DNA from 3 places in the Oceanisphaera sediminis genome. Region 3 is predicted to be linked to each of the others. Evidence: predicted binding sites of a transcription regulator. Region 3 holds the regulator's gene; each other region holds the start of a gene.
What was found. Region 3 encodes sigma-54, which starts transcription at its own class of promoters, with help from an activator protein. Its sites were predicted from a motif close to TGGCACNGTTTTNGCTT; they were not measured.
Positions count from the first base shown of each region.

Region 1: a site for sigma-54 is predicted at 7,025-7,041, ahead of ABD827_RS05665 (FimV/HubP family polar landmark protein). Genes of this name have one in related genera too.
Region 2: a site for sigma-54 is predicted at 3,329-3,345, ahead of flgA (flagellar basal body P-ring formation chaperone FlgA). Genes of this name have one in related genera too.

Region 1 is NZ_BAABDS010000014.1:34,711-45,303, forward strand. Features, by position in the region: gene aguA (agmatine deiminase) at 1-855, shown strand, start outside; gene dedD (cell division protein DedD) at 1,026-1,652, opposite strand; gene folC (bifunctional tetrahydrofolate synthase/dihydrofolate synthase) at 1,678-2,928, opposite strand; gene accD (acetyl-CoA carboxylase, carboxyltransferase subunit beta) at 2,925-3,788, opposite strand; gene truA (tRNA pseudouridine(38-40) synthase TruA) at 4,068-4,862, opposite strand; gene ABD827_RS05665 (FimV/HubP family polar landmark protein) at 4,954-6,951, opposite strand; gene ABD827_RS05670 (4-phosphoerythronate dehydrogenase) at 7,113-8,216, opposite strand; gene ABD827_RS05675 (phosphatase PAP2 family protein) at 8,362-9,090, shown strand; gene fabB (beta-ketoacyl-ACP synthase I) at 9,198-10,412, opposite strand; gene mnmC (bifunctional tRNA (5-methylaminomethyl-2-thiouridine)(34)-methyltransferase MnmC2/FAD-dependent 5-carboxymethylaminomethyl-2-thiouridine(34) oxidoreductase MnmC1) at 10,518-10,593, shown strand, end outside.
Region 2 is NZ_BAABDS010000036.1:236,446-247,038, reverse strand. Features, by position in the region: gene ABD827_RS12375 (flagella synthesis protein FlgN) at 1-327, opposite strand, end outside; gene flgM (flagellar biosynthesis anti-sigma factor FlgM) at 329-646, opposite strand; gene tnpA (IS200/IS605 family transposase) at 791-1,207, opposite strand; gene ABD827_RS12360 (RNA-guided endonuclease InsQ/TnpB family protein) at 1,229-2,434, shown strand; gene flgA (flagellar basal body P-ring formation chaperone FlgA) at 2,474-3,214, opposite strand; gene ABD827_RS12350 (chemotaxis protein CheV) at 3,368-4,282, shown strand; gene ABD827_RS12345 (CheR family methyltransferase) at 4,303-5,124, shown strand; gene flgB (flagellar basal body rod protein FlgB) at 5,217-5,618, shown strand; gene flgC (flagellar basal body rod protein FlgC) at 5,615-6,034, shown strand; gene ABD827_RS12330 (flagellar hook assembly protein FlgD) at 6,041-6,739, shown strand; gene flgE (flagellar hook protein FlgE) at 6,751-8,052, shown strand; gene ABD827_RS12320 (flagellar basal body rod protein FlgF) at 8,361-9,104, shown strand; gene flgG (flagellar basal-body rod protein FlgG) at 9,116-9,904, shown strand; gene flgH (flagellar basal body L-ring protein FlgH) at 9,972-10,593, shown strand, end outside.
Region 3 is NZ_BAABDS010000038.1:47,400-57,992, forward strand. Features, by position in the region: gene mgtE (magnesium transporter) at 1-535, opposite strand, end outside; gene ABD827_RS12675 (HPr family phosphocarrier protein) at 576-851, opposite strand; gene rapZ (RNase adapter RapZ) at 844-1,704, opposite strand; gene ptsN (PTS IIA-like nitrogen regulatory protein PtsN) at 1,715-2,161, opposite strand; gene hpf (ribosome hibernation promoting factor) at 2,164-2,451, opposite strand; gene ABD827_RS12695 (RNA polymerase factor sigma-54) at 2,476-3,915, opposite strand; gene lptB (LPS export ABC transporter ATP-binding protein) at 3,965-4,690, opposite strand; gene lptA (lipopolysaccharide transport periplasmic protein LptA) at 4,693-5,223, opposite strand; gene lptC (LPS export ABC transporter periplasmic protein LptC) at 5,192-5,740, opposite strand; gene kdsC (3-deoxy-manno-octulosonate-8-phosphatase KdsC) at 5,737-6,288, opposite strand; gene ABD827_RS12720 (KpsF/GutQ family sugar-phosphate isomerase) at 6,288-7,262, opposite strand; gene mlaF (phospholipid ABC transporter ATP-binding protein MlaF) at 7,900-8,700, shown strand; gene mlaE (lipid asymmetry maintenance ABC transporter permease subunit MlaE) at 8,690-9,469, shown strand; gene mlaD (outer membrane lipid asymmetry maintenance protein MlaD) at 9,476-9,949, shown strand; gene mlaC (phospholipid-binding protein MlaC) at 9,975-10,593, shown strand, end outside.

The sequences.
Region 1 (10,593 bases), on a different contig from region 3:
GCCGTCACCCTGGTCGAGATCGACAGCGACGACGCCTGGGCCCGGGACACCGGACCCACAGTGGTCATCAACGGTAACGGCGCGGCCGCCGGTATCGACTGGATATTCAATGCCTGGGGCGGCCACGAAGAAGGCCTGTATTATCCCTGGGAGAAGGACCAGGCGATGGCGGCGGCCATGTTGGCACACCAGCAGTTGCCGGTGCACAAGGCCCCGCTGGTGCTGGAAGGTGGCTCCATTCACGTGGACGGCGAAGGCACCCTGCTGACCACCGCCGAGTGCCTGCTCAACCCCAACCGTAACCCGGACTACACCCAGGAAGACATAGAGCAGCAGCTCAGAGACTATCTGGGCGTCAGCCACTTTATCTGGCTGCCAGAAGGGGTTTATCTGGACGAAACCAACGGCCATATCGACAACATGGCCTGTTTCGCCCGCCCCGGCGAAGTGATACTGCACTGGACCGATGACAGGAATGATCCCCAGTATGCCCGCTCACAGGCGGCCTACAAGGTATTGAGTCAGGCCCGGGATGCCAAAGGTCGCCCGTTGAAAATATGGAAGCTGCCCCAGCCCGGCCCCCTGTTCATCACCAAGCAGGAAGCCGCCGGTGTCGCCCCCGGCCCTGGCGTGCCTCGCATCGCCGGTGAGCGGATGGCGGGCTCTTATGTCAACTTTCTGATCACCAACAACCGGCTGGTGTTTCCGCTGCTGGACGAGCGTACCGACGAAGAAGCGCGCCAGATGCTGGAAACCATTTTCCCCGAGCTGGACGTCGTCGGCATACCGGCACGGGAAATTCTGCTTGGCGGTGGCAATATTCACTGCATTACCCAGCAGATCCCGGCGGTGTAATGGCGTGAGGCGGCGTTGTGGACGCCCATTTATGTGGCGCAAGCCTGCCGTCGTAGGGTCGAATTCATTCGACCCTACGCAAGTGACCGCCTTCGATCATATCGCAATAAAAAGCCCCGTTAAGCGAATTGCTGAACGGGGCTTTTTGGTATCGCAATCGTATTAGCGCACTACCGGGACCGTACACTGCCCTTGAGGCCGGTGAGCCGCTCCAATGGCGCCAGTTGCTGCTCCAGTCGAGCTTTACTGTCCGGTCCCACCCAGACCCGGTTCAGCTCACCCTGACGGGGAACCGCCGGGGTGGTTTGAGCCCGGTAACCGGATGCTCGCAGTTTTTTGACCAGAGCATTGACGTTGTCGGCATTACGAAACGCCCCCAGCTGAACGATATACTCCCCCTGCTGCGGCGCTATCTGTTTGATCACAGGTGCAGGCTGCACGACCGGGGCGGGTTTCACCACCGGCGCCGGCCTGGGAGCCGGTTCGGGTTTCGGCTCGGGCCTTGGTGCCGGCTTCGGCTCGGGTTTAGCAGCAGGTTGGGGTGCCACCGGCGGCGCCTCTTTGGCCTGTTCCATGGTCCAGACCTCAGGCTTGGCCTCGGCTGCAGGCGGCTCGGCAACCGCTGGCGGCGCCGTCACTACCGGGCGAGCCGGTTCGAGTTCCGGGCGCAGCGGTATGGTGACGGCCTCATCAACGGCCAGCTGCTGCTTGCCATCCAGCAGGTCGGGCAAAAAAATAACGCCCAACGCCACCAGAATGACGGTTCCCACTAATCGATGCTGAAATTGTGTCGCCAAAGCGCCCTTCCTCGGTTACTGCCAGTTATGCCGTTGGTGATGTTCTGCTCGCCAATACCTCGGCGACGGTAAAGAAGGAGCCGAACACGATGATGATGTCCTGTTCGCCGCCTTCCGCTTCTGCCGCCGTCAATGCCGACGTGACCGAGTCGAAACAGCGACCCGCTTGCCACTCGGCCAGCTCATTGGCACTGGCGCCACGCGGGCCGCCGAGGCTGGCAAGATACCAGTCATCAACCAGCTCACGAAGCGGCGCCAGGCTGGCGGCAATGTCCTTGTCCTTGAGCATGCCGACCACCGCCCGGCAGCGGCGGCTGCCCTTGATGCCCGGTAGCCGGCTGGCCAGGTAGCCGGCCGACTCCGGGTTATGGGCAACGTCTATCCACAGCCTTGGGGTCAACTGCTGCAGCCGACCACTCAGGCGGGCCTGGGTCAACCCGGTCTTTATCGCCTCGACATCGAGAGTAAAAGGCGACAACGCCAGGGTGGCCAGGGCCGTGGCCGCGTTCATCAGCGGCAAGCTCGGCAACGGCAGGGCGTTCAGGCTCAGGCCCGCCCCCTGAAACTGCCACTGGTCATCCAGTGCCTGCCACCGATAGTCCCGTCCGGTACAGCACAGCGGGGTACCCAGCTGTTCGGCATGGGCCAGCAGACTGGCCGGTGGCTCGGCATCGCCGCACACCGCCGGCTTGCCGGCGCGGAAAATACCGGCTTTTTCGAAGCCGATGGTTTCCCGGTCAGCGCCCAGCCAGTCGGTATGGTCGAGTGCCACCGTGGTGACCACGGTTTGATCCGAGGCCACCACGTTGGTGGCGTCCAGCCGCCCGCCCAGCCCCACTTCCAGCAAGACCACCTCGGGCGCCGCATCGCGAAACAGCCACAGCGCCGCCAGGGTGGTGAATTCGAAGTAGGTCAGCGCCACCTCGGCCCGCGCCGTTTCTACCGCGGCAAAGGCGGCACAAAAAACGTCTGCCGCCGGGCTTTCGCCATTGATGCGCACCCGTTCGCGATAATCGACCAGATGGGGAGACGAATAGACCCCCACGCTGTGGCCACCGGCGCGCAGCATGGCCTCAAGCAGGGCACAGGTGGTGCCCTTGCCGTTGGTGCCGCCCACGGTGATCACATGGCCTGGCAAACTGAGCAGACCCAAACGGCCGGCGACCAGCGCCATGCGCTCCAGTCCCAGCTCGATATGCGCCATGTTGAGGCCTTCCAGTACCGCCAGCCAATCGGCCAGCGAGCGGTTGCGAGAGTCGACGAGGCTGCTCATCAGACCGCTGCCGGCTCCTGATTCATCAGCTTGCCGATGAGGCCGGCCAGTTTGTCGCGCATTTCACGACGGTCGACGATCATGTCGATGGCACCATGCTCCAGCAGGAATTCGCTGCGCTGGAAACCTTCGGGCAGTTTTTCCCGTACTGTCTGTTCAATCACGCGCGGACCGGCAAAGCCGATCAGGGCCTTGGGCTCACCGACGTTCACGTCACCCAGCATCGCCAGACTGGCGGATACGCCACCCATGGTCGGATCGGTCAGCACCGAAATATACGGCAGACCGGCCTGTGACAAACGATTGAGCGCGGCACTGGTCTTGGCCATCTGCATCAGCGAGAACAGGGCTTCCTGCATGCGCGCGCCACCGGAGGCGGAGAAACACACCAGGGCCCGGTTTTCCGCGATACAGGCATCGACCGCCTTGATAAAGCGTGCACCCACCACCGAGGCCATGGACCCCCCCATAAAGGAGAATTCGAAGGCACAGGCAGCTAACGGCAGACCCTTGAGGGTACCGGTCATCACCACCATGGCGTCGGTTTCATTGCTGCTTTTCTGGGCGGCGCTGATCCTGTCCTTGTATTTCTTGGAGTCCTTGAACTTGAGCACATCCTGAGGCTCGAGTTCGGCACCCAGCTCGACCCGGCCATCCTGATCGAGAAACTTGTCCAGTCGTGCCCGGCTGCCAATGCGCATGTGATGATCGCACTTGGGACAGACTTCCAGATTGCGATCCAATTCGGCACGGTACAATACCTGCTCGCAATTGGCGCACTTGGTCCAGACCCCTTCCGGAATGTTATGACGACGAACACCGATGTTCTTATTCTTGGGAAGAATTTTCTCAAGCCAACTCATGGAAATCCTTAGCGTTATTGCATCGTTATTGCAGCGTTGACGCTGCCTGGTTATTGCAAAACAATTGCATCGTTATCATGCAGTCTGGTCAGGTTGGGCCAGCGGTATGGGCCGACCATCACCGATGCCCGGTGCTGTTCGCTCCTACCCTGCCCTCTCCAGCCCGGCTGCCGGGCGCTTTTACTCGCGGCGCCCGAGGCGTTATGGCTGGCATTAAACCATATATCTGCATGCTCGTTGATAAAAAACTTAAGCCTGTTGCTACTGTTTCTGCCCCAATCAGCGCAGTTGATCCGGTAGCCATAATGGTCCTGGCGGTGCGTCCGGCAAGCCATGGTGTTCCGGGTAATCGACCGCCACCAGATAAAGCCCGCCCGCCTTGGCGGTGGGCCCGGCCAGGTTGCGATCGCGCCCGTCCAGCACCTGTTGCACCCAGGAGACGCTTTCCTCTCCCATGCCCACCTTCAACAGGGTGCCGGTGATATTGCGCACCATGTGGTGTACGAAGGCGTTGGCCTTGATGTCGAGCACCACATAATGGCCATAGCGCTCTACCTTCAGCTGCATGATGTTGCGATGAGGGCTGTGCGACTGGCACTGCACGGCACGAAAAGAGGTAAAGTCGTGCTCTCCCAGCAGGCACTGACCCGCCTCATGCATCTTCTGCGCATCGATATCACCCACATAATGACTGACACCGCTGCCATGAATGGCGGGCCGCATGTTGTGGTTGAAAATGATGTAGCGATAGCGACGAGCGGTGGCGCTGAAGCGTGCGTGAAAGTCGTCATTCATCGTCTTGACCCACCGCACCGCAATATCGGACGGCAGATTGGCATTCATGCCCAGGGTCCAGGCGCCGGCCTGCCGATCCGCATGGGTATCGAAGTGCACCACCTGGCCGGTACCGTGCACACCGGCATCGGTACGGCCGGCACACTGAATGCTAATCGGATGGTCGGCAATTTTGGACAGGGCTTTCTCCACCTCAGCCTGCACGCTGGGGACTTCTCGTTGCCGTTGCCAGCCATAATAACGGCTGCCGTCATACTCGATGCCAAGGGCAATGCGCATATTCAGTTCCAAGGGTAAAAAGGACGGCAATTATACCCGTTACCGAGTCAATTTGAAGAACCGGCCTCGGAACGAGGCCGGTGAAAGGAAATCAGCGTTTGGCCAACCGCTGCAACAGCTTCTTCGCATCGCGCTGCTGCTCTTCATTGCCGCGCTCCAGTGCCTCGTTCAGCAATTCCCGCGCGCTGTCGATATCATCAATTTCGATATAGGCCCGGGCCAGATCCAGCTGTGCGCCCATACCTCCCTCATCGAGGTCGATATCCACATTCTGCCCCTGGCCGAGCACATCGGCATAGTCGTCCAGCTCCAGATCCAGTTTACGCTCGAATTCACGACCCGATTCGTCACTCAGATCCGCCTCTGCCATCAGCTCATCGACCGAAACAAAACCGTTGTCGGCAGCCGGTCGCGGTGATGCAGGCTCGGGCGACACTGCCGGCTCGGGATTGAACAGCAAATCGTCGATGTTGTCATTGGATGCCTGATCGGCCGACTCCTTGTCGTCGACCGCCATTTCATCTTCAAACAGCAGATCGTCGATATTGTCGTTGGATACCTGATCGGCCGACGCCTTGTCGTCGGCCGCCATTTCATCTTCAAACAGCAGATCGTCGATGTCGTCGTTGGATACCTGAGCGGCCGACTCCTTGTCGTCGACCGCCATCTCGTCTTCAAACAGTACATCCTCGGCGACATCCTCGGCAGCGGCCCGGTTGAGCGTGTCTGCCAGCGCAACGTCATCATCGAAGCCGGCTTCAGACACATCTTCAGGCGCCGGCTGCTGACGCTCGGCTTCCTGCTCTTCCATCAGCTGCTGCTCTTCGAGGAAACGCGCGAAGGCATCTTCGTCAATTTCCTGCACCGGCAGGGCCGCATCAGGTTCGCCGGCCGCCGTCGGCTCGGGCTCAGACTCGGCCGCGAACAGCTCGTCAAACTCGTTACGCTCGTCGTCCATCATCGCCGCCGAGTTCTCGGACCATTCCTGCTCCTGCTCGGCCAGCTCTCGCCGTACGCGCCTGCGCCACCACAGGGTAAACAGCGCCAGCAGCAACATGGCCGGCAAGGTCAGGATCAGCGCCAGATTCAGCGGATTGGACAACAATTCATTACTGATGCCGGCTCGACTGGGTGCAGATTCGGGCGCAGCATCGGCGGTCCTGTCCTGCTTCAGTTCTTCCACCTCGGCGGTTAACCGGGTAAGACGTTGCCGCAGCGCCTGGTTATTGTCCGCCAGGTTCGCCAGCTGCTCATTGGACATTGCCACCTGTTCACGCAATTCATCCATCAGTTGCAACTGCAACCTGGCCAGCGCTATCTCTTCGGCCCGCGCGGGATCCGCCATGGCCGGCGCCACGGCAACGGACGGTGCCGTTGCGGCCTTGGGCGTTGTCAGCCCGGAAGACCCACTTTCCGGCGGCATCGCTGCCGGTGTTTCGGCAACGGTGTTTTCAGCCGGAGCCGCGGGCCGGGCCTCGGAGGACGGAACCGGGGGACGGGCGGCCACCGGCGGCGGCTCCGTCACCGGGGCGGCCGGTTTGCTCGCCACCGGTGTCGCCGGCGTGGCCTTGGGCTTGACCTGTGCCACCGCCTGAGGTTTGGCGGCAGGCTTGGGTGCCGTAGTGGCAGGCTTGGGTGCCGTGGCGGCACGCGTGGCGCTGCGGTTACCCTGTCGGCTTAAACGGCGAAATTCGGCCTCGGCGTCACGCGGCGAGCGCTGGCGGGCCTGAGATTCGGTCGGCAGCCGCAAGCGTGCGCCGCGCTGCAGATAATTGATATTGCCACGAACAAACGCCTGGGGGTTGAGGTGGTAAAGCGCCACCATGGTCTGCTGCACGGTCACCGGTGCCCGGGTATGCCGGGCGGCAATGGCCCAGAGGGTATCGGTGCTGCGTACCGGCCCGTAACGGCCGGGGCTCGCCACCGGCTGAGCGGCAGGCGGTTGAACCGGGGCCGCGGCGGCAGGTGCCGAAGACGAAGATTCCGGGCCTCGCAGCTCGATATAAAATTCGCCTTGCGCAACAGCAGGGACGGAGCAGGCCAGCCACCCAGCCAGACCAAAACCGATATGGGGTCTGAATCGTTTCATGATTTCTCTTGTATCCTTTTCCTGACTCGGAACCGTATCGTCCGGCGGTAGAGGCGTGCGTTAGCACCAGTGTAGAAAAAAACAGTGCCAATAGGAACTTGTCTGTCTGCTTTCTCAATATAACGGACTATCGGCATCAACAAACTATCGGCACCCGGCCTTCATACTTTAAAACCCAGTGCCTCGCCGCTGCCGGTCAGCCCCGTCAATTGCACCGACCCCAGCTCGCGACGCTGCGGATACTGCTTGCGCAACCGATCGAAAAATCCCGGCTGGCCCAGTGCCTGGCGAAAAGCGGCATCGTCCTGCTCTATGTCATACACCAGCCGCACCAGCCGTGCCGCCAACGCCTGATCCGGCGCCTCATGCAGGTGAATGGTGCCTATCGACGAGGGTGGCAACAATTGCTCGGGAGTCAGCTGCATACCAAGCTGCTGCTGTTCGCACCAGGCCCGATAAAGCGCAAAGGTGCCCCTCGCCTTGCCTTCGAGGCTGTAGCCGGCAATATGCGGCGTGGCGAGCAGAACATGGGGCACCAGCGGCGCCAGCACCTCGGGTTCATGTTCCCACACGTCCATCACCAGGGTCAGCGGGGCCTTGCCCTGTTGCCGAGCGAGCAGGGCCTGATTGTCCCATACATCTCCCCGGCAGGCGTTGATCAGTACCTGATCGCCGTTGAGCCGGTCGATGGCATGCCGGTTCAGCAAGTGCCAGGTCGGATGATCGCCGTCGCGAGTCAGCGGCACGTGAAAGCTGACGATATCGCAGGCCAATGCCTGTTGTAGATCGACAAAATCTGTCGTTTTCTGTAGCGCTTTAGGCGGATCGCATAATAACACCCGCATACCCAGCGCCCGCGCCCTTGCTGCCACCTCGGCGCCGGTATTACCAACCCCCACTACACCCAGGGTTTTATCCTGCAGCGCCCAGCCCTTGTGCTCGGCCACCCGTAAAAGAGCCGCCAGCACATAATCGCCCACCGCCACCTTGTTGCAACCCGGGGCACTGGCAAAGGCAATGCCCCGCCGGGCCAGCAAGTCGGTGTCGATATGATCGCAACCAATGGTGGCGGTACCCACGAAGCTCAGTCGTTCGGCCTGAGCCAACAGCGCCGCATCTACCCGGGTAATGGAACGCACCAGCAATACGTCTATATCACGCAGTTGCTCGGGTCTGAGATCCCGCCCGGGGCAGGTCACTACTTCGGCCCGGTCACCAAACAGTTCCTGCACAAAGGGCATGTTTTCATCGGCCAGCAATTTCATCGACTCTTTCCTTGCATAACGGGCTCCTGACATGACGAGCTCCCTGAATGGCGGGCCATTGTACCCCGAGTTGCGGCAGGCTTCAGCTTCCATCGGCCTGCGGTTTTGCTAGAATCGGCGCTTTCCTCTCACACGACTTTCTTTCATGACACTACGGTTACTCACGGTACTGGCAATACTGATATTGCCGGTCGCCATTGCCAGCATGGGTTACCAATGGCACTGGCACTGGTTTCCGCTGCTGGATCTGGATGACACCCCGGCTCTGCTGGCCTATGGACTGACGCTGTCGGTCGGCAAAATCGGTATCGGCATTACCCTGCTGCTGTTAAGTTTGCTGGTGCTGCACCGCTGGAAGCACAGACCCGGCCTGCTGCTGATGTTCTTCTTCTGCCTGATGGCCGCCCTGGGCAGCGCCTTTGTTACCAAGACCCTGGCCAAACAGTATTTTAAAGAGCCCCGTCCCTATGTGCTGTGGCTGGCCGAAAAAGGACGACTCGCCGACAGCGACCGTTTTTATGCCCAGCTACCCGCAATACGGGAACAGTGGCTGGCCGACGGGCTGAGCAGCCTGCCCGAGCGGCAGGTGCCGGGCTGGCTCAAGCTGCACTGGCAGGATGAGGTCAGCTATTCTTTCCCGTCCGGGCATTCGATTGCCGCCATGACCATCGCCGCCTTCTATTGCCTGCTGCTGCTGTATCGGCGCCGCTCGCTCTGGCTGGTTGGTGCTTTGGCCACCTGGGCGGTCGCCGTTTGCTATTCGCGGCTGTTGTTGGGCCTGCACTGGCCGGTGGATATTCTGGCCAGCAGCGTACTGGGCGCTACCTTCGGCATGCTCGGCGCCTGGGCCTTTATTCGCTGGGACCAGCGCTGAGGCGTGAGGCGTGAGGCGTGAGGCGTGAGGCGTGAGGCGTGAGGCGTGAAAATGAAGCACAAAAAGGGCGCCGAAGCGCCCTTTTTTAGTGCGGTATTAACCGGCTATCAGCCTTTATACTTGCTGAACACCAGGCTGGCGTTGGTGCCGCCAAAACCGAAGCTGTTGGACATGACGGTGTCCAGCTCGGCTTCTTTGTACTCGCTCACGATAGGCAGGTTCTTGGCCTTTTCGTCCAGCTCGGTAATGTTGATGCTTGGCGCGATGAAGCCGTGCTGCAACATCAGCAGCGAGTAGACCGCTTCATGCACACCGGCGGCGCCCAGCGCGTGGCCGGTCATCGCCTTGGTGGCGGAGATGTAAGGGGCATGGTCGCCAAACAGGTTGTTGATGGCTTCCAGCTCTTTCACATCGCCGACCGGAGTCGAGGTACCGTGAGTGTTGATGTACTGCACCGGGGCCGGTGCCGTGGCCATGGCCTGCTGCATGCAGCGAACCGCGCCTTCACCGGACGGTGCCACCATGTCGTAACCGTCGGACGTGGCGCCGTAACCGGTAATTTCGGCATAGATCTTGGCGCCGCGCTTGAGGGCGTGCTCCAGCTCTTCCACCACCACCATGCCGCCGCCACCGGAGATAACGAAGCCGTCACGGCCCGCATCGTAGGTACGGGAGGCCAACTCGGGCGTCTCGTTGTATTTGCTCGACAGCGCGCCCATGGCGTCAAACTGCAGGGCCAGGGTCCAGTCTACTTCTTCACCGCCACCGGCAAACACGACGTCCTGCTTACCCAACTGAATCTGTTCCAGTGCATGGCCGATACAGTGGGCTGAGGTCGCACAGGCCGAGCTGATGGTGTAGTTGATACCCTTGATCTTGAACGGGGTCGCCAGACAGGCGGACACGGTCGAGGACATGGTGCGCGGCACCATATAGGGACCAACCCGACGCACGCCTTTTTCACGCAGCGTGTCGCAGGCTTCAATCTGGTTCTTGGAAGAAGCACCGCCCGAGCCGGCTACCAGGCCGGTACGCTCGTTGGAAACCATGGACTCATCAAGGCCCGCATCGGCGATCGCCTGTTCCATGGAAAGATAGGCAAAGGCCGCCGCGTCGCCCATGAAGCGCATGACTTTACGGTCGATATGCTCGGACGGGTTCAGTTTAATGTTCCCCCATACCTGGCTGCGCAGGTTATGATCAGCAAACTGCTGGGAGAAGCTAATACCGGAGCGGCCAGCCTTGAGTGAGGCCAGAACCTCTTCCTGATTGTTACCAATGCTGGATACCACGCCGATACCGGTAATGACTGCTCTTCTCATCTATCTTTCCTACTGTCTTGATTTGCCGCCAATTCTAACCATAAAACATGGTCAAACTGGTCTGCTTTCACATAAAATGACCGTTTTTACGGCCCCGGAGGTTCAGTGTCACCCCACTTCATTACAACCGCGAGTCTGGACTGGAATGACCAGGGCACGCCGGTCGCCGCTGCGTTCGACG
Region 2 (10,593 bases), on a different contig from region 3:
CAGAATATTGGTCAGCTGGCGAATACCGTTGAGCGATTGCTCCAGCAGTTGCCCGGCCACCTGGTTCTGCTCCTGGCATTGTTGCAACAGCGCCCGCAACTCCGCTACCCGATCATGATAATCGCCGTTCAGGCGCTCCCGTTCGGGATGGCCGGCAAGCTGGCTATCGGTATTCTGAATCTCGATCAGCAATGCCTGCTTGCGCTCGGTCAACGGGGGGAGTTCAAGCGCCTTGCGTTTAACAATCAAGTCGCGCTCTTGATGGGTAATCTCCAGCAGTAGCTCGAGTTGTGATTTTTGATGGTTCAGCAGCACATCAAGGGGCATGTCAGAGGCCTTCCAAATCCTGTTCAAAGCGAGAAATATTAGCCGCCAGTCGTTCACTCTCTACCTGGTAGCTGCCTTCATTGATGGCTTTTTTCAGTGCATCCAGCCGGGCACTGTTATCGGGAGCGGGCGTGGTTGCCAACGATTGCTGCATCTGACTGAGGCGTTTGGCCTGAGGGGTCAGGGTGACTTCATCCTGGCGAATCGCGGCTGTACTGCCATCGGGCTGTGCGCCGGTGGTGGTTGATGCCTTGTACTTTGCATTGTTCGCCAACGGCGTCGTGCTGCCGAGGCCGGGAGGTAATTTATCGATAGCCATAATGGTCAAGTCCTGATGTTACTGCTGCATAAATGAAGTATCGGCCTCTGTAGCCGTAACTTTAGCAGAATTTACCATAAACACCGTAAAGCCCCGTCATTCATGGCGGGGATATAAGGTGTGAACGGCGTAGCCGTTCCGTGGTTAATGGGGCGTTTGTTGTTGCTCTATGTACTGGCGGATGATCTCTATCGGAGCTCCACCGCAGCTTGACGCAAAGTAGGATGGCGACCACAAGGCCCCCTTGTAGTAGAACTTGGCTGCTATATCTGGCCGCTCTTTTCTCAATACCCGACTGGATGCCCCTTTCAAGCTGTTCACCAGCGCCGATACCGCCACTTTTGGCGGGTAATTCACCAGCAGGTGAACATGGTCAATCTCCCCATCCATCTCTTTCAGTTCAGCCTCAAAGTCAGCGCAGATCTTGGTGAACAGTGCTCTGAGGCGGTCGATGGCGGCCTTATCGAATACTCTCCTGCGATATTTGGCCACAAAGACCAAATGAACGTGCATGGAGAAAATACAGTGCCTGCCTGTTCTGATGTCGTTGAGTTTTTTCATGGACCAAACTATATTGTGACCATGCAACGACTTCAAGCCTTCAAATACGCACTTCGGCCAGATGGCCAGCAACAGCGGCAAATGCGCCGTTTCGCTGGCTCATGCCGCTTCGTGTTCAACAAGGCACTGGCGTTGCAGCAGGAGCGCCGCGAGCAGGGCGAGAAGAAGCTCGGCTATGCGGAACTGTGCAAGCAACTGACCCAATGGAAGCGGGACGGTTCAACCGCCTGGCTGGCCGATACCCCCTCTCAGGCATTGCAGCAAACGCTTAAAGATCTGGAGCGGGCATACACCAACTTCTTCGCCAAACGAGCCGATTTCCCACGCTTCAAAAAGAAGGGGCGCGGCGATAGCTTCCGCTATCCACAAGGTTACAAACTCGACCAGGGCAATCGTCGCCTCTTCCTGCCCAAGTTGGGCTGGGTGCGCTACCGCCACAGCCGGGACGTGCTCGGGGTGATCAAGAACGTCACCGTGAGCCAGTCAAACGGCAAGTGGTATGCCGCTATCCAGACCGAGCGAGAGGTCGCCGTGCCGCTCCACCATGGCGGCGCTATCGGGATTGATATGGGGATTGCCCGCTTCGCCACCTTGTCAGATGGCAGCTTCTACGCCCCACTCAACAGCTTCAAGCGGCACGAAACCGCCTTGCGCAAAGTGCAGCAGGCGATGAGCCGAAAAACCAAATTCAGCCGGAACTGGAAGAAGGCGAAAGCCCGGGTCCAGCGCCTCCATGCCCGTGTCGGCCACGCCCGCCGCGACTACCTGCACCAAATCACGACCGCCATCAGCAAAAACCACGCGATGGTGTGTATCGAGGACTTGCAGGTACGGAACATGTCCAGGTCAGCGGCAGGGACGGCAGCGGCGCCGGGGCGCAACGTACGGGCCAAGTCGGGTCTGAACAAGGCCATTCTCGACCAGGGCTGGTTCGAGTTCCGCCGCCAGCTCGACTACAAGCTGGCCTGGCAAGGCGGGCACCTGATAGCCGTGCCGCCGAAGAACACCAGCCGAACCTGCCCCTGCTGTGGGTATATCTCGGCGGATAACCGTCAGAGCCAGGCGCTGTTTGTCTGTGTGGCCTGTGAATTTGAGGAAAACGCCGATGTGGTCGGTGCCATTAATGTATTAAGGGCGGGACACGCCCGGTTAGCCTGTGAAGTGAGCGATGCATTAATGTCGCCAGCAGCAGGAACCCACCGAAGTGAGTTAAGCGCAAGCGTTTAACCGCAGTAGGAATCCTCGGCCTTTAGGCCGAGGAGGATGTCAAAGTTTGACCTGCACGCGACCGGCGGCCATGACCCGGGCGGTAATGTCTCGACCGGAGTTGATATTGCGCACACGAATGCTGTCATTAAAGCCGCCGTCTTCCTGCGCCATGCCGTCGGTTTTCAGCATTAATCCCCCGGTTTGCGCGAGAATGCCGACCTTGTCGCCCTTGCATACCACACACAGTTGGCTGCTACGAATAGGCTGGCCGGGGCGTAAATCCCGCTTGCTGCGTGCGCCAATCAGTTCATCCGGCGAGCTGAATACATCGCCGCGCAGTAACACTTCATCCTGATAATCCACGGTTAAATGCTGCGCCTGCAGCAGGGTATTGCGGGCAACGGGGTCGGCGGCGGTGACCACCGGCTTGAGTATTTTAACCCGTACCGGCACAAACAGGTCCCAGCCTGGCTGCTCATGGCATTGCAGATAAACGTGGGTATTGCGACGTACCTCGCCGGCACCGCGAATATCGGCGGTCAGCTTGCCCAGGCATTCGGTTAACGATAATCGGGTATCGATGCTGGCCGCGTTGACGTGCAGCCGATCACCCGGTTGCAAGGGGACCAAATCTCGCACATAGTCTTCGGCATAATGGCGAAGTTCATCATGCACCGACGCTTGAGCCAGGGCCGGCCATAGCGAAGCGGCAAGCAACCAGCAGAGCAGTCGGCCGAGCGTTGCCAGTGATGATGTGCGAACCAGAATGTTAAAAAGCGGAAAATTTCTCTTAAGCATTACTACCTCATGGCCGATAAAACACGTTAGGCTGGCTTCAGTTGGTGTCTGCCTTGGGCGGGTGTTAAGCTGGCGTCGTATAACTCAAGCATGATAAGCATCGTTATTTAATTTACGCAAAAAGCATGCCATGGTACAGATGGAGACAAGGTAATGGCGGGGATACTCGACTCGGTAAACCAGAGAACACAACTCGTCGGTCAGAACAGGCTGGAACTGCTGCTGTTCAAGCTGAACGGACGTCAAAGATTTGGCATTAACGTGTTCAAGGTAAAGGAAGTGTTGCAGTGCCCCAGGCTGACCGGCTTGCCACAGCGTAATACCATGGTCAAAGGCGTTGCCAATATTCGTGGCCAAACCATTTCCATTATCGACTTGAGCAAGTCCATGGGCGGCCGGCCCATAGAGCAGACTGAAAACAGCTTCGTGATTATCTCCGAATACAACCGCTCTGTGCAGGGCTTTCTGGTGAACTCGGTTGAGCGGATCATCAACGTCAACTGGGAGTCGATATTGCCGCCGCCCAAAGGGGCGGGTCGCCTCAATTACATGACGGCAGTGACCGAGATCGACGGCGAGCTGGTGGAAATTCTGGATGTGGAAAAAATTCTCGATGAGATCGCCCCGGTCAAGACCACGGTGAACGCCGAGATTGTAGAGCAGGTTTCGCATTTAAATACCGAACGGCAAAAACCGATATTGATTGCAGATGACTCCTCGGTGGCCCGACGCCAGATCCAGAAAACCATGGCGACCCTGGGATTGGAATGCATCGTTGCCGAAAATGGCAAGCTTGCGCTGAACAAACTCAGAGAAATGGCCGCTACCGGCCCCATCAACGAGCAACTGTCGATGGTGATCTCGGATGTGGAAATGCCGGAGATGGACGGTTATACCCTGACGGCAGAAATCCGTAATGATCCTGCACTGAAAGACTTGTATGTGATCCTGCATACTTCTCTGAGTGGTGTATTCAACAAGGCGCTGGTGGAAAAGGTGGGGGCGAATAATTTTATCGCCAAATTCCACCCGGACGAGCTGGCATCGGCGGTGAAACAAGCGCTGTAATAAAGGTGTAAACAACACGGATGAAGAACTTTACCGACGAGCAGTACCGGGTATTTTGCCAGTTTCTTGAAGCCGGCACCGGCATTGTGCTGGGCGATAACAAGCAGTATCTGGTAAAAAGTCGGCTGTCTCCGCTACTGACTCGCTTTCAGATAGACTCACTCGACGAGTTGATCAGCAAAGCCATGTCGGTACGCGAACGGGAGCTGGAAACGGCGGTTATCGACGCCATGACCACCAACGAAACCCTGTGGTTTCGAGACGGCTACCCCTTTACCCTGCTAACGGACAAACTGTTTCCGGAGTTGGCCAAACCGGGCAAGTCGTTGAAAGTCTGGTCTGCCGCCAGCTCTTCCGGTCAGGAGCCTTACTCCATTGCCATGACGGCACTGGAATATCAGGCTCGGCGGCCGGGCGGCTTGCCGGGGCTGCAAATTGTTGCCACCGACATTTCCACCAGCATGCTGGAGCAGTGCAAGAGCGGCATTTACGACAGCCTGTCGCTGGCGCGCGGCTTGTCTCCCGAGCGCCGCAAGCAGTTTTTTACCCCGCTGACCGACGGCAAGATGCAGTTGCAGGCCAAGGTGAGAAACATGGTCAGCTTTCGTCCCTTCAACCTGCTGGACAGCTACAGCCTGTTGGGCAAGTTCGACATTATCTTCTGCCGTAATGTGCTGATTTATTTCTCTCCCGAGAACAAGTCCAGGATCCTCAACCAGTTTGCCAGCAGCCTGAATCCCGGCGGCTACCTGTTGCTGGGGGCCTCCGAATCACTGACCGGCCTGTCCGACAAGTTCGAGATGATCCGTTGCAGCCCCGGTATCATCTATCGTCTCAAGTAATAGCTGGCACACCTTTTGCTTTATTTTAGGCATAGCTTCGTGGCATGCGTTTTAGCCACGATATGGCGTCAACATAACGCAAGAGGTGCCAGGTGACGATTTCGTTCGACAAAGCCTTTGGTATTCATCAACACGCCCTGGTGGCCCGTTCCGAACGGGCCGAATTGCTCGCCGGCAACCTGGCCAATGCAGACACCCCCGGCTACAAAGCCAAAGACATGGACTTTCAGTCTGCCCTGAGTCAGGCGCAGACCAATCAGGGCTTCTCGCTGAGCCGCACCAGTCAACAACACTTTGCCGTAGAGCTTGCTTCCCCCGGCACGGTGCAGTTTCGCGTCCCCAATCAGCCGGATACCGGCGACGGTAATACCGTGGACGTGCAGACCGAACGTAACAACTACATGGAAAACGCCCTGCAGTATCAGGCCTCGCTGGAATTTCTTAACGGCAAGATCAGCGGCCTGTTGAAGGCCATCAAAGGAGATTCAATGTGAGCCTGTTTAAGGTATTTGATATTTCCGGCAGCGCCATGAGCGCCCAGTCGGTGCGGCTCAACACCACCGCCAGTAATTTGGCCAACGCCGACAGCGTCAGCTCCAGCATCAACGAAACCTACCGTGCTCGCAAACCGGTGTTCGCCGCCGATCTGGATCAGGCCTTGTCCGACCGTCAGGAAAGCGTCGGCGTCAAGGTAATGGGCATAGTGGAAACCGACAAACCGCTGTTAAAGGAATTTCGCCCCGATCATCCGATGGCGGATCAGGATGGCTTCATCTACAAGCCCAACGTCAATGTGGTGGAAGAGATGACAGACATGCTCAGCGCCTCGCGCAACTACCAGACCAACGTGCAGGTGGCCGATGCGGCCAAGCAGATGCTGCAGCAAACCCTGCGTCTGGGTAAGGGGTAATAAGCCATGCAAGTTAACCAAGACTATTTAAACGGTCTCAAATGGCCGGGGGAGCAAAGCCCCGCCGAAAAAGCTCAGGATCCCAGCCGGGCACAGTTGGGGCAGGAAGACTTTTTCGCCCTCATGACCCAGCAACTGGCCTATCAGGATCCGTTCAAACCGGCAGACAATTCCCAGATGATTGCCCAGATGACGTCTTTCACCACCGCCGACGGCATCAATCAGATGAGCGAAAAACTGTCGAGCCTGAGCGACGTCATGACCTCCAGCCAGGCACTGCAGGCCTCCAGTCTGGTTGGGCAAAAAGTCTTGTTACCCAGCGATCTGGCTTACTGGGATCGGGCCGAGCCGGTAGATGGCGTGGCCGTGACCGGTGAGGGCGCCGATAACGTGTTGATAAGAATAGAGAACGAAAAGGGCGAATTGATACGTAGCATTCCCCTGGATGGCCCACAACAAGGCAACGTGCCATTTAGCTGGGACGGCCTGAATGACAAGGGGGAGCCGGCTCCCGAGGGCCGCTACAAAATCAAGGTCAGCGGCCTGATTGACAATCAGCGTGAAGACCTAAACGCCCTGGCCTTTGGCCGGGTCGACAGCGTGACCTTAGGCAGTGCCAACAGCCCAACCCTGGTGAATCTTGCTGGTCTTGGGGGCATTCCCCTGAATCAGGTACTCGAAATAGCTGGCCGTAAAGCGGCGTAAGGAGAACATTAATGTCTTTTAATATTGCCCTGAGCGGTGTGAATGCGTCCCAGAAAGACCTGGACGTGACCGCCAATAACATTGCCAACGTCAATACCATTGGCTTTAAAGAGTCCCGCGCCGAATTTGCCGACGTGTACGCCAACTCCATTTTTTCCAACTCCAAAACCAGTACCGGCAGCGGTGTGCAAACCGCCTCGGTGGCCCAACAGTTTCACCAGGGCGCACTGCAGTTCACCAACAACTCGCTGGACATGGCCATCAACGGCAGCGGCTTCTTCGTGATGTCCAACGAACTCGGCTCGCTCGATCGTACTTTTACCCGTGCCGGTGCCTTTCGCCTCAACGATCAGGGCTTTGTTACCAACTCTCAGGGCAACTACCTGCAAACCTATGCCGCCAACGAGGACGGTACCCCGTCCGGTCTGGGCCTGAACACCACCCAGCCACTGCGGATCCCCGACAAGGCCGGTGATCCTCAGGCGACGACTGAGATCAAGACCGGTGTCAATCTGCCGGTCAAGGCCGATTCCCTAACGGTCGCCGATTTTGATCCTACAGATTCTGCAACTTATACCTCGTCGACCTCTATGACGGTGTACGACTCTCTGGGGGATACTCACACCATGACCCAGTATTTCGTGAAAGACGATACAGCGGCGCCCGGCGAAAACAAATGGCAGATGTTTGTCTATGTAGATGGTAAAAATGCCTTGGGTACCACCGATGTACCACCTCTGCCCGACCCTACCAGTGTACCGGTAATCAATACTCAAGAGCTGCAATTTGATACGGGTGGTCAGTTGCTGTCAAAAACACCAGATCCTCTGACAACCGAGCCTTTGAATTTTAGTAACGGTTCTAATCCGGCTCAGACGTTGGACGTTAAAATAGACTCTGCCACCCTGAACTCCGGCCCCTTCGAAGTCACTCAATCCAGCCAGGACGGCACCACCGTCGGCCGCCTGACCAAGGTGGATGTTGGTGCAGACGGCTTGGTGCAGGCGACCTACAGCAACGGCAGTACCGAAAACTTGGGCATCGTAGCCATGGCGCGCTTCCCGAACGATCAGGGCCTGACCCAGGTTGGTGATACCCAATGGCGTGAATCGTTGCTGTCGGGCGAGGCGGTTACCGGTCAGCCCAATACCGGTATTTTCGGCAAGGTCAGCGTGGCGGCGCTGGAGCAATCCAATACCAACCTGACCACCGAGCTGGTAGACCTGATCACCGCCCAGCGTAACTTCCAGGCCAACTCCCGGGCGCTGGAAGTGAACAGCACACTGCAGCAGACCATATTGCAGATCCGGTAACCTAAATCGTGAGGGGTAAGGCGTGAAGAGTGAGGGAGGCAGACAAAGAAAAGTCTGACTCCCCTATGTGGCCTGTGGCTTTTGGACCACAGATAGTCGGTAAATTTTGTTCTGATAGAAACAATCGGTGTTGGGTTGTTTAACACCGATTGTTGAGCTTTTGTCTCAACCCCCTCACGCCTCTCGCTTTACCCCTCACTATGTTTAATGGCACCAATTTTGCAGATAACTCTGTAATGTAATTGGTACAATAGCTGACGTTCAGCATCACTCAGTACTTATTCGGCAACAGCGTCGACGGAGCTGAAATGGATCATTTGCTTTATATCGCCATGTCTGGCGCCAAAGAAAACATGCACAGTGTGGCCCTGCGAGCCAACAACCTGGCCAACGCCAATACCACCGGTTTCAAGGCCGATATGGAGCAGGCCCGGGCCATGCAGGCCTTTGGCGAAGGCTTGCCCAGCCGGGTATTTGCCATGGCCGAGCGGCCGGGGCAAAGTTTTGCCTCCGGTCCCATTCAGACCACGGGTCGGGATCTTGACGTTGCCGTGTCCGGCGACGGCTGGCTGGCGGTGGAGTCCAAAGACGGCACCGAGGCTTACACCCGTTTCGGCAATTTGCAGGTGACGCCCGAGGGCATGCTGCAAACCAGCAACGGCCTCAACGTGCTGGACGACAACGGCGGGCCCATTTTTCTGCCGCTGCCGCTGGAAAAAATGGAAATCAACAAAGACGGCACCATCTTTGCCCGGCTGGAAGGCGAGCCGGCCGACGGCGGTGCCGAACTGCAACGCATCAAGACGGTGCTGCCCGAACACGGCGATATCGAAAAAGGACTGGATGGTCTCTTTCGTCGCAAAGACGGTCAGGCCGAGGCACCGTCGGCGCAGGTGCAGCTGATTGCCGGTGCGCTGGAAGGCAGCAACGTCAACCCGGTGGCCGAAATGACCCACCTGATCGATCTGCAGCGGCGTTTTGAAACCCAGATGAAGATGATGAGCCACGCCGAAGAGAATGATAAAGCCCACGCACAGTTGCTGCGCATCTAAAGGAGATTGCGATGAACCCCGCATTATGGATTAGCAAAACCGGCCTCGATGCCCAGCAGACCAATATTTCGGTTACCTCCAACAACCTGGCCAACGCCAGCACCGTTGGTTTCAAGAAAGGCCGGGCCATCTTCGAAGACCTGCTGTATCAGAACGTGCACCAGCCGGGTGGTCGCGCCACCGCCGACACCAACTTGCCCTCCGGTCTTATGCTGGGGGCGGGCAGCAAGGTGGTGGCTACCCAGAAAACCTTTACCCAGGGCAGCGTGCAAACTACCGACAACGCCCTGGATGTGATGATTGATGGCCGGGGCTTCTTCGAGGTGATGCTGCCAGACGGTACCACCGGCTACACCCGTAACGGTCAGTTTGCGCTCAACGACGAAGGCATTATCGTGACCCCCGGCAATGGCTATCCCTTGCTGCCGGAAATGCAGATTCCCGGCAATGCCCAAAGCATCAGCGTGGGCACCAACGGTGAGGTATCGGTACAGCTGGCCGGTCAGGCCGAATCCCAGGTGATTGGCCAGCTGACGCTGACCGACTTTGCCAACCCGTCCGGCCTGCAGCCCAAAGGAGAAAACCTCTACCTGGCAACCCAGTCCAGCGGTGCGCCACTGCAGGGCATTGCCGGTGCCGACGGTTACGGCACCATCAAGCAGGGCATGCTGGAAACCTCCAACGTCAACGTGACCGAAGAGCTGGTCAACCTGATCCAGGCGCAGCGGGTATACGAGATGAACTCCAAGGTGATCTCGTCGGTCGATGAAATGATGGCCTATGTCAATCAGCAGCTGTAATCGGGCATGTTAAGCAGGAATCATGTTAAACAGGAATCATGTTAACCAATGGAGAGTCATGCGTAGCATAACGGCGAGGTTCGGTCTGCTGGTTTTGTGTGTTGGCGGCCTGTCGGCCTGCACCAGCACCCCTTATACTCCCAAGCCGGATGATCCCGCCTTTGCGCCGGTGATCCCCAGCCTGAACGAGCAGCAGCTGGAGCCCAACGGTGGCATCTTCAGAGACAACTACGCCAACAGCCTGTATTCCGACATCAAGGCGCACCGGGTGGGCGACATCATTACCGTCGACCTGGCCGAGTCGACCCGAGCCCAGAAGCGAGCCACCACCCAGCAGGGCAAAGACTCCAGCGTGAACATCAATCCGCTCAGTCTCGGAGGTGCGCCGGTCAACGTCGGCGGCTACCCGCTGCAGGCGTCCATGTCGAGCAGCAACGAATTCGACGGCCAGGCCAACACCAACCAGAGCAACAGCCTGCAGGGCAGCATTACCGTTAGCGTGGCTCAGGTGCTGGACAACGGTAACCTGCTGGTGCAGGGCGAAAAGTGGATCATGCTGAACACCGGCGAAGAATACGTGCGCATCAGCGGCATGATACGGCCGCAGGATATTGGTGCCGACAACCGGGTGGAGTCGACCCGGGTGGCCAACGCCCGCATCTATTACGGCGGCACCGGCGACTTTGCCA
Region 3 (10,593 bases):
CCACATAAAGCGTATCGGTGCCCTCCGGCAGTTCGGTATGCAGGCGCAGGTAGCGCAGTACCACCTCGATGCTGACATCGGCCCGCAGGGTGATGAACTCGGTATTCATGATGGAGCCGGCGGTGTCTTCCGGATACGACAGCGCCTGCTGGGCCCGCTGCCGATCCTGCTCATCCATCTGGGTAAGTACCTGATTGAACAGCTGCTCGGGCAGATCCCGCAGTACATAGGCCAGATCGTCCGACTCCATGTCTTCCAGTGCGGCGGCCAGTTTGCCCGGATCCATCAGCCGGATGATGCCGTCTCTGACTTCCTCCGACAGCTCTTCCAGGATTTCGCCGTATTCATCCGGGTCGATCAGCTGCCACAATACCTTGCGACTGGGAGAGGGAGAGGACTCCAGCAGCCAGGCGACGTCGCCGGGGCGCATCTGTTGCAGCATGCGGCGAACGTGCACGAACATGCCGCTGTTCAGCGCCTGGGTAATGGTGTCCAGATGATCCTGCGTTCTTGGCTTTTCTAATGATTCTGTCATCCGGACTCCAGCCTTCTGCGGGGGGAAGGCGATAGGGGAATTATTCTGATTCGTTGAAGCGGTCGGCGACCAGGCGGGAGACGGCGTTCATGGCTGCTTCTGCATCCGGCCCTTCGGCAACGACGCGAATGGCGTGCCCTTGGGCGGTTTCCAGCATCAGCAAGCCCATGACGCTGTTGGCCGGGGCCTGTTTTTCCTGGTTGCAAACGGTCACGGTGGCATCGAATTGCTGGGTTAACTGTACCAGCTGAATGGCGGCTCGGGCATGGAGCCCGAGCTTGTTGACGATTTGCAGATCCCGCTCGATTCTAGTCATGTTGCTTTTCCAGGGTCCGGTGGCGCAGTTGTACGCTTTTGCCCATTTGCCGGAATATCTGTGCGAGCTGCTCGACGATATACACGGATCTGTGCTTGCCACCGGTACAACCGATGGCGACGGTCACGTAACTGCGGTTGTTGCGTTCCAGGTGCGGCATCCAGGTGACCAGCAGGTTTTCAATCTGCCACAGGTATTTGGTGACCTCGGGCTGGCTGCTCAGGTAGCTGGCGACCGGCTCGTCCTGGCCGCTGAAAGGGCGCAACTCGGCTATCCAGTGGGGGTTGGGCAGAAAGCGGGCATCGAACACGAAATCCGCATCCTGAGAAATACCGTATTTGTAGCCGAAAGACTCGAATACCCAGTTCAGTTCCCGTTCCTTCTTGCCGAGAATACGGGCGCGGATAATTTCGCTCAGATCGTGAATACTGAGATCGGAAGTGTCGATACGCAGATCGGCGGTGGAAGACAGAGGCGCCAGCAGGTGGGTTTCCTGACGGATGGCTTCGTCCAGGGTCAGGCTGTGACGAGACAAGGGGTGCAGCCGGCGAGTGTCGCCGAAGCGACGGATCAGGGCGGCATTGTCCGCGTCGATAAAAATACTGGACAGGCTGACCCCTTCCATGGCGCCGATGTCGGCCAGACAGGCTTCCAGTTTGTCGGCACTGTCGGGCAGGTTGCGTACATCGATGCTGACCGCCACCTCACCGGGTTCGCGCCGACGCATCTGTACCAGCTCGGGCAGCAGCTCGACGGGCAGGTTGTCGACACAGTAATAACCCAGATCCTCGAGCACACGCAGGGCCACGGTTTTACCCGAGCCCGAACGACCACTGACGATCACCAGCTGCATATTGTTCTCCTCAGGAAGACACCATGATGTGATAGAGCTCGTCATCGCTGCCGGCCTGGCGCAACTGCTTGCAGACCTGTTTGTTGCTGAGCTTTTCGGCAATCAATGACAGCGTCTTGAGATGCTGCTTACATTCTTGTTCCGGTACCAGCAGGGCGAATACCAGGCCTACGGGCTGATTGTCAATGGCATCAAACTCCACCGGCTCGGCAAAGGTGAGTAGCACCGCCGTCGCCTGGTTGTCATTGCTGATACGGCCATGGGGAATGGCAATACCGTTGCCGATGCCGGTGCTGCCCATTTTTTCCCGGGCCAGCAGGCAGTCGAACAGCTGCTGGCTGCTGATATCGAGATGCAGGGCGGCCAGCTCGCTGATGATTTCGAGAGCTCGTTTTTTGCTCGTGCAGGGGACTGCACTGCGGGTGCAGTCCCTGCTCAGTATGTCGGCGACTTCCATGGTTATTTTTGCTTGAGCTTCTCTTTGTGTTTGATGATCTGGCGATCGAGCTTGTCGATCAAGCCATCGATGGCGGCGTACATGTCGTCATGTTGGGCGTTGGCAAAAATTTCACCGCCGCTGAGATGCATTTTGGCTTCGGCCACCTGCTGCAATTTTTCCAGGGTGAGGACGACGTGTACATTGGTGATGTTGTCGAAGTGACGCTCCAGTCGGGCAAACTTGCTGTTCACATAGTCACGCAGGGAATCGGTGACTTCTACATGGTGTCCAGTCAGATTTATTTGCATATCGTCTTCCTTCTAGATCTGCCTTTACATCAGGCGCTTACGCTGATTGGAAGGGGGGATGGCCAGCGACTCCCGGTACTTGGCGATGGTCCGCCTGGCCACCTGTATCCCCTGTTCGGCCAGCAACTGGGCAATTTTACTGTCGCTCAGTGGCTTGGCCGGGTTTTCCGCACCGACCAGTTTCCTGATCAGGGCGCGAATTGCCGTCGACGAACATTCTCCGCCACTGTCGGTACCCACATGGCTGGAGAAAAAATACTTCAGCTCGAACACCCCTCTGGGGGTATGCATGAATTTCTGCGTGGTCACTCGGGAGATGGTGGATTCGTGCATTTCCACCGCTTCGGCCACATCATTCAGCACCATCGGCTTCATGGCCTCGGGCCCGTACTCAAAGAATGCCTGTTGTTGTTCAACAATACAATTGGCAACCTTGAGCAAGGTCTCATTTCGGCTTTCCAGGCTCTTGATAAACCATTTGGCATCCTGCAAATGGTTACGAATAAACTGGCCGTCTTCACTGTTTCTGGGCTGGCGCGCCATGGCGGCGTAGGTCTGATTCAGCCGTACCTTGGGCATGGCGTCATGATTGAGTTCGGCAACCCAGACGTCCTGGCGTTTGGTCACCACCACATCCGGGATCACGTACTCGGAACTGCTCTGAATCACGCTGTTGCCGGGCCTGGGCTCCAGCTGCTGGATCAGGGCCAGCACATCCCTGAGTTCTTCTTCCTTCAGCCTGGTTTTACGTTGCAGGGTGCGATAGTCCCGGTTGCCGAGCAGATCCATGTGTTGCTCAAGCACCAGACGGGCCTCGTTCAGCCAGGGAGTGTCGGCGGGAAAGTGCTCGAGTTGAATGCGCAGGCATTCCTGCACGCTGCGGGCGGCGACGCCGACAGGGTCGAAGTGCTGAATGCGCTTCAACACCGCTTCCACCTCGTCTGCCTCGATTTCCTGGTCGCCACCGGAGACGGCGGCGAGGATATCTTCCAGATCCTGGGTCAGATAACCGGCGTCATCGATGGCGTCGATAATGGCCAGGGCGATGGCCTGATCGGTTTCACTAAAGGGGGTCAGCTGCATCTGCCACAGCAGGTAATCCTGCAGCGTTTCGGTGGTTTCTCCCTGATAGACGGTATCTTCCATTCCTTCGGGCAGGCCGCCGTTACCACTGCTGCCGGAGGAGGCGGTATAGATATCATCCCAATGAGTGTCCATCGGCAGTTCGTCGGACAGCTGGCTTTGCTCCATGGAGGTATCGGCAGCCATTTGCTCGTCGCTGCCACCGTCGGCCACTTCTATGCTGTCCGGCTCTTCCTGCTCCAGCAGGGGATTGTTTTCCAGGGCCAGCTGAATTTCCTGCTGCAGCTCCAGGCTCGACAGCTGCAGCAGGCGAATGGCCTGTTGCAGCTGGGGGGTCATGGTCAGTTGCTGCCCCAGACGTAACTGAAGAGTTGGCTTCATTGTAGAAAAGTCCTTCTATGTCAACCGCATGGGTCTTCAGCGGGCCAGCTCAGAGGCTGAATTGTTCACCAAGATAGACTTTCTTGACCTGCTCGTTCGCGAGTATTTCGGTCGGTGTGCCGGCGGCGATACGATGACCGTGGCTGACAATGTAGGCCCGTTCGCAGACATCGAGGGTCTCACGCACGTTATGGTCGGTAATCAGCACGCCCAGGCCGCGATCACGCAGGTGCAGGATGATTTTCTTGATATCGATCACCGAGATGGGATCGACCCCGGCGAAGGGCTCATCCAGCAGAATGAAACGCGGATCGGCCGCCAGCGCCCGGGCTATTTCCACCCGGCGGCGCTCGCCACCGGACAGGCTCATGCCGGCGCTGTCGCGGATATGAGTGATATTGAACTCTTCCAGCAACTGCTCCATTTTTTCGTCGCGGCCGGCGGCATCCAGATCCTGGCGGGTTTCGAGCACCGCCATCAGGTTGTCGGCCACGCTCAGGCGCCGAAAAATGGACGCTTCCTGGGGCAGGTAACCGATACCGGCCCGGGCTCGCACATGCATGGGCTCATGGCTGATGTCCTGTTCGTCGATGGTGATGCTGCCGGCATCGCGCTGTACCAGGCCCACTATCATGTAGAAGGAGGTGGTCTTGCCGGCGCCGTTGGGACCGAGCAGGCCGACGATCTGACCGGTGTTGACGGTCAGGCTGACATCGGCCACCACCTGGCGGCCCTTGTAACTTTTCTGCAGCCCGCGGGCTTTCAGTGTTGCCATGATCAGTTCTGCGTCTCTTTTTTATTTATGTCCTGCAGTTGTTCGGGCAGAAAAATGGTGGTGACGCGGTCTTTTCCGCCCTGGCTTTCGGCTTCCATCTGCTCCTTGTCGATATGGTAGCGGATTCGGTAGCCGGTCACGATATTGTCGTTTTGCGTGAGCTTCGCTTCCTTCAGCAGGGTGATGGTGCGTGCCTTCATATCGTAGTGGATTTCCCGGGCCTCGGCCTTGACCGGCTGGCCGCTGTCGAGCACCTGATAGTAGGTGGCCGGTGCGCCGTGGGCGGTCATCGATTGCAGGCCCTGGTCGTTGCGGATCACCACCAGTTTGTCGGCCTGCACATCCATGGTGCCTTGTTTGACCACGACCCGATCGCTGAAGGTGACCTTGTTGTCGACCAGCTCCACCAGCTGACGACCGGCATCGATGGTCACCGGCTGGTTGAAGTCTGCCTCTTTGGCCTCGGCCAGACTCAGGCCGAGGGCCAGCAGGCCACCGATGCTAAGGAGTAAAGTAGGTTGCCCGGGTTTCATGCAGTAATTCCACCGTTTGTTGATCAAGCTTGCCCAGCAGCCCCTGGCCCTGGGCCTGATAAGTGGGGCTGTTCAGTTGTACGTTCCGGTTGGATCGCAGCTGATTCTTAATAAAATCCAGTTCCAGATATTCGGTGGTCAGGGTTCTCACCAGGGCATCCGGTTGCAGCCCCCGGCCGACCACGGTGCCGTTCAGTACCGCGTTATCATTGGTGTTGAGCATGCCCTCGTCACCGCTCAGCCGCCATTGGGGCTGGCCATCGGGCGAATAGAGCAAGATAACAGGTTTTTCCATCAGGGTCATGGCCAGCGGTTGGTAGTACTCCGCATATTCCGCATCCAGTCCGCGGTAGGGCAGACCCAGCTGGTTGTATTGCACGCTGCGCAGGTTTTTGGCAATAAAATCCGGCTGATAATCCTGCTGATTGACCGGGGCATCGGTGACCGGCCGAAACCACTGCCAGCAGACCAGCGCGACCAGAAACAGGCCACCAAACCACCAGATCTGGCGGCTCACAGGCTCATGCCCCTGGCCTGTTCCAGCTCGCCCCGCGCCTCAAGCAGCAGGTCGCATACTTCGCGCACCGCGCCTCGGCCGCCGTCGATGCGGGTAACATAGTCGGCCTGTCGCAGCACCAGCGGGTGAGCATCGGCCACCGCCACGCCCAGGCCACAGTCCAGCATCACCGTCAAATCGACCACGTCATCGCCAATATAGGCGACCTGCTCCGGTCCGAACTTGAGGGTATCCAGCAGGGCGCGATAGCTGTGTATCTTGTCGCTCTGACCCTGATAAACATGGGTGACCCCGAGTGAAGCCATGCGCTCGCTGACGATGCGGGAGTCCCGCCCGGTGATTACCGCCACCTGAATACCGGCGTTGAGCAGCGCCTTGATGCCGAAACCGTCCTTGGTGCAGAAGCTTTTGTATTCTTCACCCTGATTACCGAGATAGATCATGCCGTCGGACAGCACGCCGTCCACATCGCAGATCAGCAGTTTTATCCCGGCCATCCGCTGCCAGACGTCGCCGGCCACCGGGCCGTAAAGGCTTGGTTGTTCCATCAGATCACTCCTGCCCGTAACAGATCGTGCATGTTGAAGGCGCCCACTGGATGCTGTTGTTCATCCAGCACCAGCAGACCGCTTATTTTCTTTTCTTCCATCAGATTGACCGCTTCTGCCACCAGCATGGCGGCGTGTACCGTGGTGCAGCTGCGGGTCATCACCTGTGCGATGCAAGTGTGATGCAGATCGATTTTATGATCCAGGGTGCGGCGCAGGTCGCCATCGGTGTAGATACCCACCAGTTTTTGCCGGTCATCGACCACGGCGGTAAAGCCCAGACCGGTGCGGCCGATTTCCAGTAGTGCGTCGATAATCAGCGTGTCCAGTCCGACTTTCGGTACCTGATCGTCTTTGTGCATCACATCGCCCACCCGCAGCAGCAGGCGCTTGCCGAGGGCGCCGCCGGGGTGACTGAGGGCGAAGTCATCGGCGGTAAAGCCGCGGGCTTCCAGCAGGGAAACGGCAAGGGCGTCGCCCATCACCAGGGCGGCGGTGGTGCTGGCGGTCGGAGCCAGGCCAAGCGGGCAGGCTTCCTGCTCCACCCGGGTGCACAGATGCACGTTGGCTTCTCGTGCCATGGTGGAGGCGGGGTTGCCGGTCAGACAGATCAACGGCAGCCCGCGGCGCTTGAGCACCGGCAGCAGAGAAATGATTTCGCTGCTCTCACCCGAGTTGGACAGGGCCAGCACCACATCGTCCTTGCCGATCATGCCGAGATCCCCGTGGCTGGCCTCGCCCGGATGCACGAAAAAGGCGGGCGTGCCGGTACTGGCCAGGGTGGCGGCAATCTTGTGGGCGATGTGCCCGGATTTACCCATGCCGGTCACGATGACTTTTCCCGGACACTGGAACATCAGCCGGCAGGCATGATTGAAAGCCTGGTCCAGATATTGATAAAGGCCATCGATGGCTGCCTTTTCAATATCCAGTACCTGCTTGGCGGTTTTCCGATAATCAAATTCTGCAGTCATAGCTTTCTCCACACCTTAGGCGGCGCCATTATAGAAAAGCTTGTGCCGATAAGCGACTGGTGTAACAAAAACGGTAGGGGGCTGAGAGGCGTCTCATACCAACCCCTAATGATCTGATCATATTAAGGCCTCAGATCAGAGGCAACACAGCCGCCTCCCACGACACGCCACTGGGCTAGCCATCTTTGCCGGGCAACGGCTGCGAATATTCACTGGATATTCGGTCCATTACCCAGCAAAGATATATGGCAGCAAGCTGCCCCATGGGGGCTCGGAAATGCCGTCCCTGGCATTTCACGGTCGTGGGAATCGATCTCTGTTGCCTCTTCTCGAGCATCGAGTTGCCCGAAAGCAGCACCAACAGGCGACTCTGCTGCATCTAGGAGGACAAAGGGATCTGCTCAGCCGACCATCCGCGCCATGGATGGCGCGGCTGAGCCTCCAGGGAGGGATTCACGGCGAGTCGGCGGAGCGGGCCCTTTGTTCGACTTTTATACAAAAATGAAATAGATCATTTGTTTAGTGGGATTGGTATAAGAAGACAGGGAATGGCGCATCGGCAAAGGAAAAGCCGTCGGCTTGGTTGCCCATCCTGCGGGGAACTCATACAATTCCTTCTTTTCATTGGGGAATCAGTGTGAGCCAGAGCCTCGTCGAAATCAGGGATCTTTGCTTCAGCCATGGCGACCGGACCCTGTATGACCGGATTAATCTGCAGATCCCGAAAGGCAAAATCACCGCAATCATGGGCCCGAGCGGTATCGGTAAAACCACCCTGTTGCGCCTGATCGGTGGCCAGATAAAGCCGAGCAGCGGTGATGTGCTGTTTGATGGCGAATCGATTCCCGCTATGGGCCGCTCCCGTCTCTATCAGGTGCGCCAGCGCATGGGCATGCTGTTTCAGAGCGGCGCCCTGTTCACCGGCATGTCGGTATTCGACAACGTGGCGTTTCCGCTGCGCGAGCACAGCGGCCTGCCGGAAGCCATGATTCGTACCCTGGTAATGATGAAGCTGGAAGCGGTGGGTCTGCGTGGCGCGGCCAGGCTGATGCCGTCCGAATTGTCCGGCGGCATGGGGCGGCGGGCGGCGTTGGCGCGGGCGATTGCACAGGATCCCGAGCTGATCATGTATGATGAACCCTTTGCCGGTCAGGATCCCATCAGCATGGCGGTGCTGGTCAAGCTGATCGCCGAGCTGAACCGGGCCCAGGGGCTGACCTCCATCGTGGTGACCCATGACGTGGATGAGGTGATGAATATTGCCGATTACGCCTATATCATCGCCAACAAGCAGGTGATTGCCGCCGGCACACCGGATGAGCTGCGTGAGCATACCGATGCGCAGGTGATTCAGTTTTTGCAGGGGCAGGCGGATGGCCCGGTGGCGTTTCATTACCCGGCGCCTTCTTTCAGGGAGTCGTTAACCAATGTTGATTGATATGATAGGGCGGCTGGGACGACAGGGAATGGTGGGCATTGCCGCCAGCGGACGCGCCGGCATCATGCTGATGCATGCGCTGGTAGGGCGACCACAACCCGGAAAACACTTTCCATTACTGGTACAGCAATTACAGATAGTGGGCGTGCAGTCGGTGGCCATTATCCTGGTGTCGGGCATTTTTATCGGCATGGTATTGGCGCTGCAGGGCTACAACGTGCTGGTCGACTTCGGTGCCGAAGGTAGCCTGGGCCCGCTGGTGTCCTTGTCACTGCTGCGGGAACTGGGTCCTGTGGTGACCGGGCTGCTGTTTGCCGGGCGGGCCGGGTCGGCACTGACCGCCGAGCTGGGGCTGATGAAGGCGACCGAGCAGCTCTCCAGCCTGGAGATGATGGGCATAGATCCCCTGCGCCGAGTGGTGGCGCCGCGTTTCTGGGCCGGTGTTATCAGCATGCCCTTGCTGGCGCTGATGTTCAGCCTGATCGGCATCTGGGGCGCCAAGCTGGTAGGTGTGGATTGGCTGGGGGTTGACGAAGGGGGGTTCTGGTCGACGATGCAGGCGGCGGTCGACTGGCAGCAGGACATCATGCAGGGGGTGATCAAGAGTCTGGTGTTTGCCTTGGTGGTGACCTGGATTGCCCTGTTTAACGGTTTCGATGCACAGCCGACGGCGGCCGGGATCAGTCAGGCCACGACGCGTACCGTGGTTCATTCTTCTCTGGCGGTACTGGGGCTCGATTTCGCCCTTACCGCCGTCATGTTCGGGTAAATAACAATGAAATACAGCAAACTGGAATTCAGCGTCGGCTGCTTTATGCTGGCCGGTATCGGCGCCTTGTTGCTGCTGGCGTTCAAGGTCGCCGGTGTCAGCGTCAATGGTCAGGGAGAAAGCTATACCCTCTATGCCAAGTTCGATAATATCGGAGGCCTCAAGGTGCGTTCTCCGGTCAAGGTAGGCGGCGTGGTGGTGGGACGAGTCACGCAGATAAGCCTGGACGCAAAGGATCAGGTGCCGGTGGTGACGCTGACGGTCGGCCGCAGCGCCGGTGAATTTTCCGAAAGCAGCACGGCGGCCATTCAGACCTCGGGTCTGCTTGGTGAGCAGTATCTGGGGCTGACCCCCGGTTTTGCCGATGAGGACATGGGCATCGGCATGCTCAAGGACGGCGACACCATAACGGATACCCAATCGGCACTGGTCTTGGAAGAGCTGATTGGAAAGTTCATTTATTCCATCGGCGACAACTGAGCCGAAGCCCACTCCCTAGGAGCCAATAATGAAAAAATTACTGATATCGGGGCTGTTGATGCTGGCCGGGCTCTGGGCCCCGCTGGCCAGTGCCATCTCGCTGGACAATCCTTATGTGCTGGTGAACGAAGTCGCCCAGAGTACCTTTGACCGACTGAGTCGACAGCAGGCACAAATCAAGGCCAACCCGGAATACCTGCGCACCATAGTGCGGGAAGAAATGCTGCCGGCGGTGGATGTGCGTTTTTCCGCCTACCGGGTGATCGGTAATCAGCTCAACAACACCACGCCCGAGCAACGGGATCGTTTTGTTGCCGCCTTCAGCGACTACCTGGTGGTGACCTATGCCGATGCTCTGGCGGCCTACAAGGAGCAGCAGCTGGACATAGGTACCGGTAGCGTCGCCAAGGGCGAAAAGCTGGTCTCGGTACCGGTGTCGGTGCTGGAGACGAACCAGCCGGCCATCAAACTGGAGTTCAAACTGCGCCAGAACGGCCGCACCGGTGAGTGGCGGGTGTTCGACATGGTGGCCGAGGGCATCAGCCTGCTGTCTGCCAAGCAGGCCGAGCTGAGCGGCCTTATCCGTCAGAACGGCATTGACAAGGTTACCCTTCAGTTGCAGGCGCACACCGATAAGCCGGTGA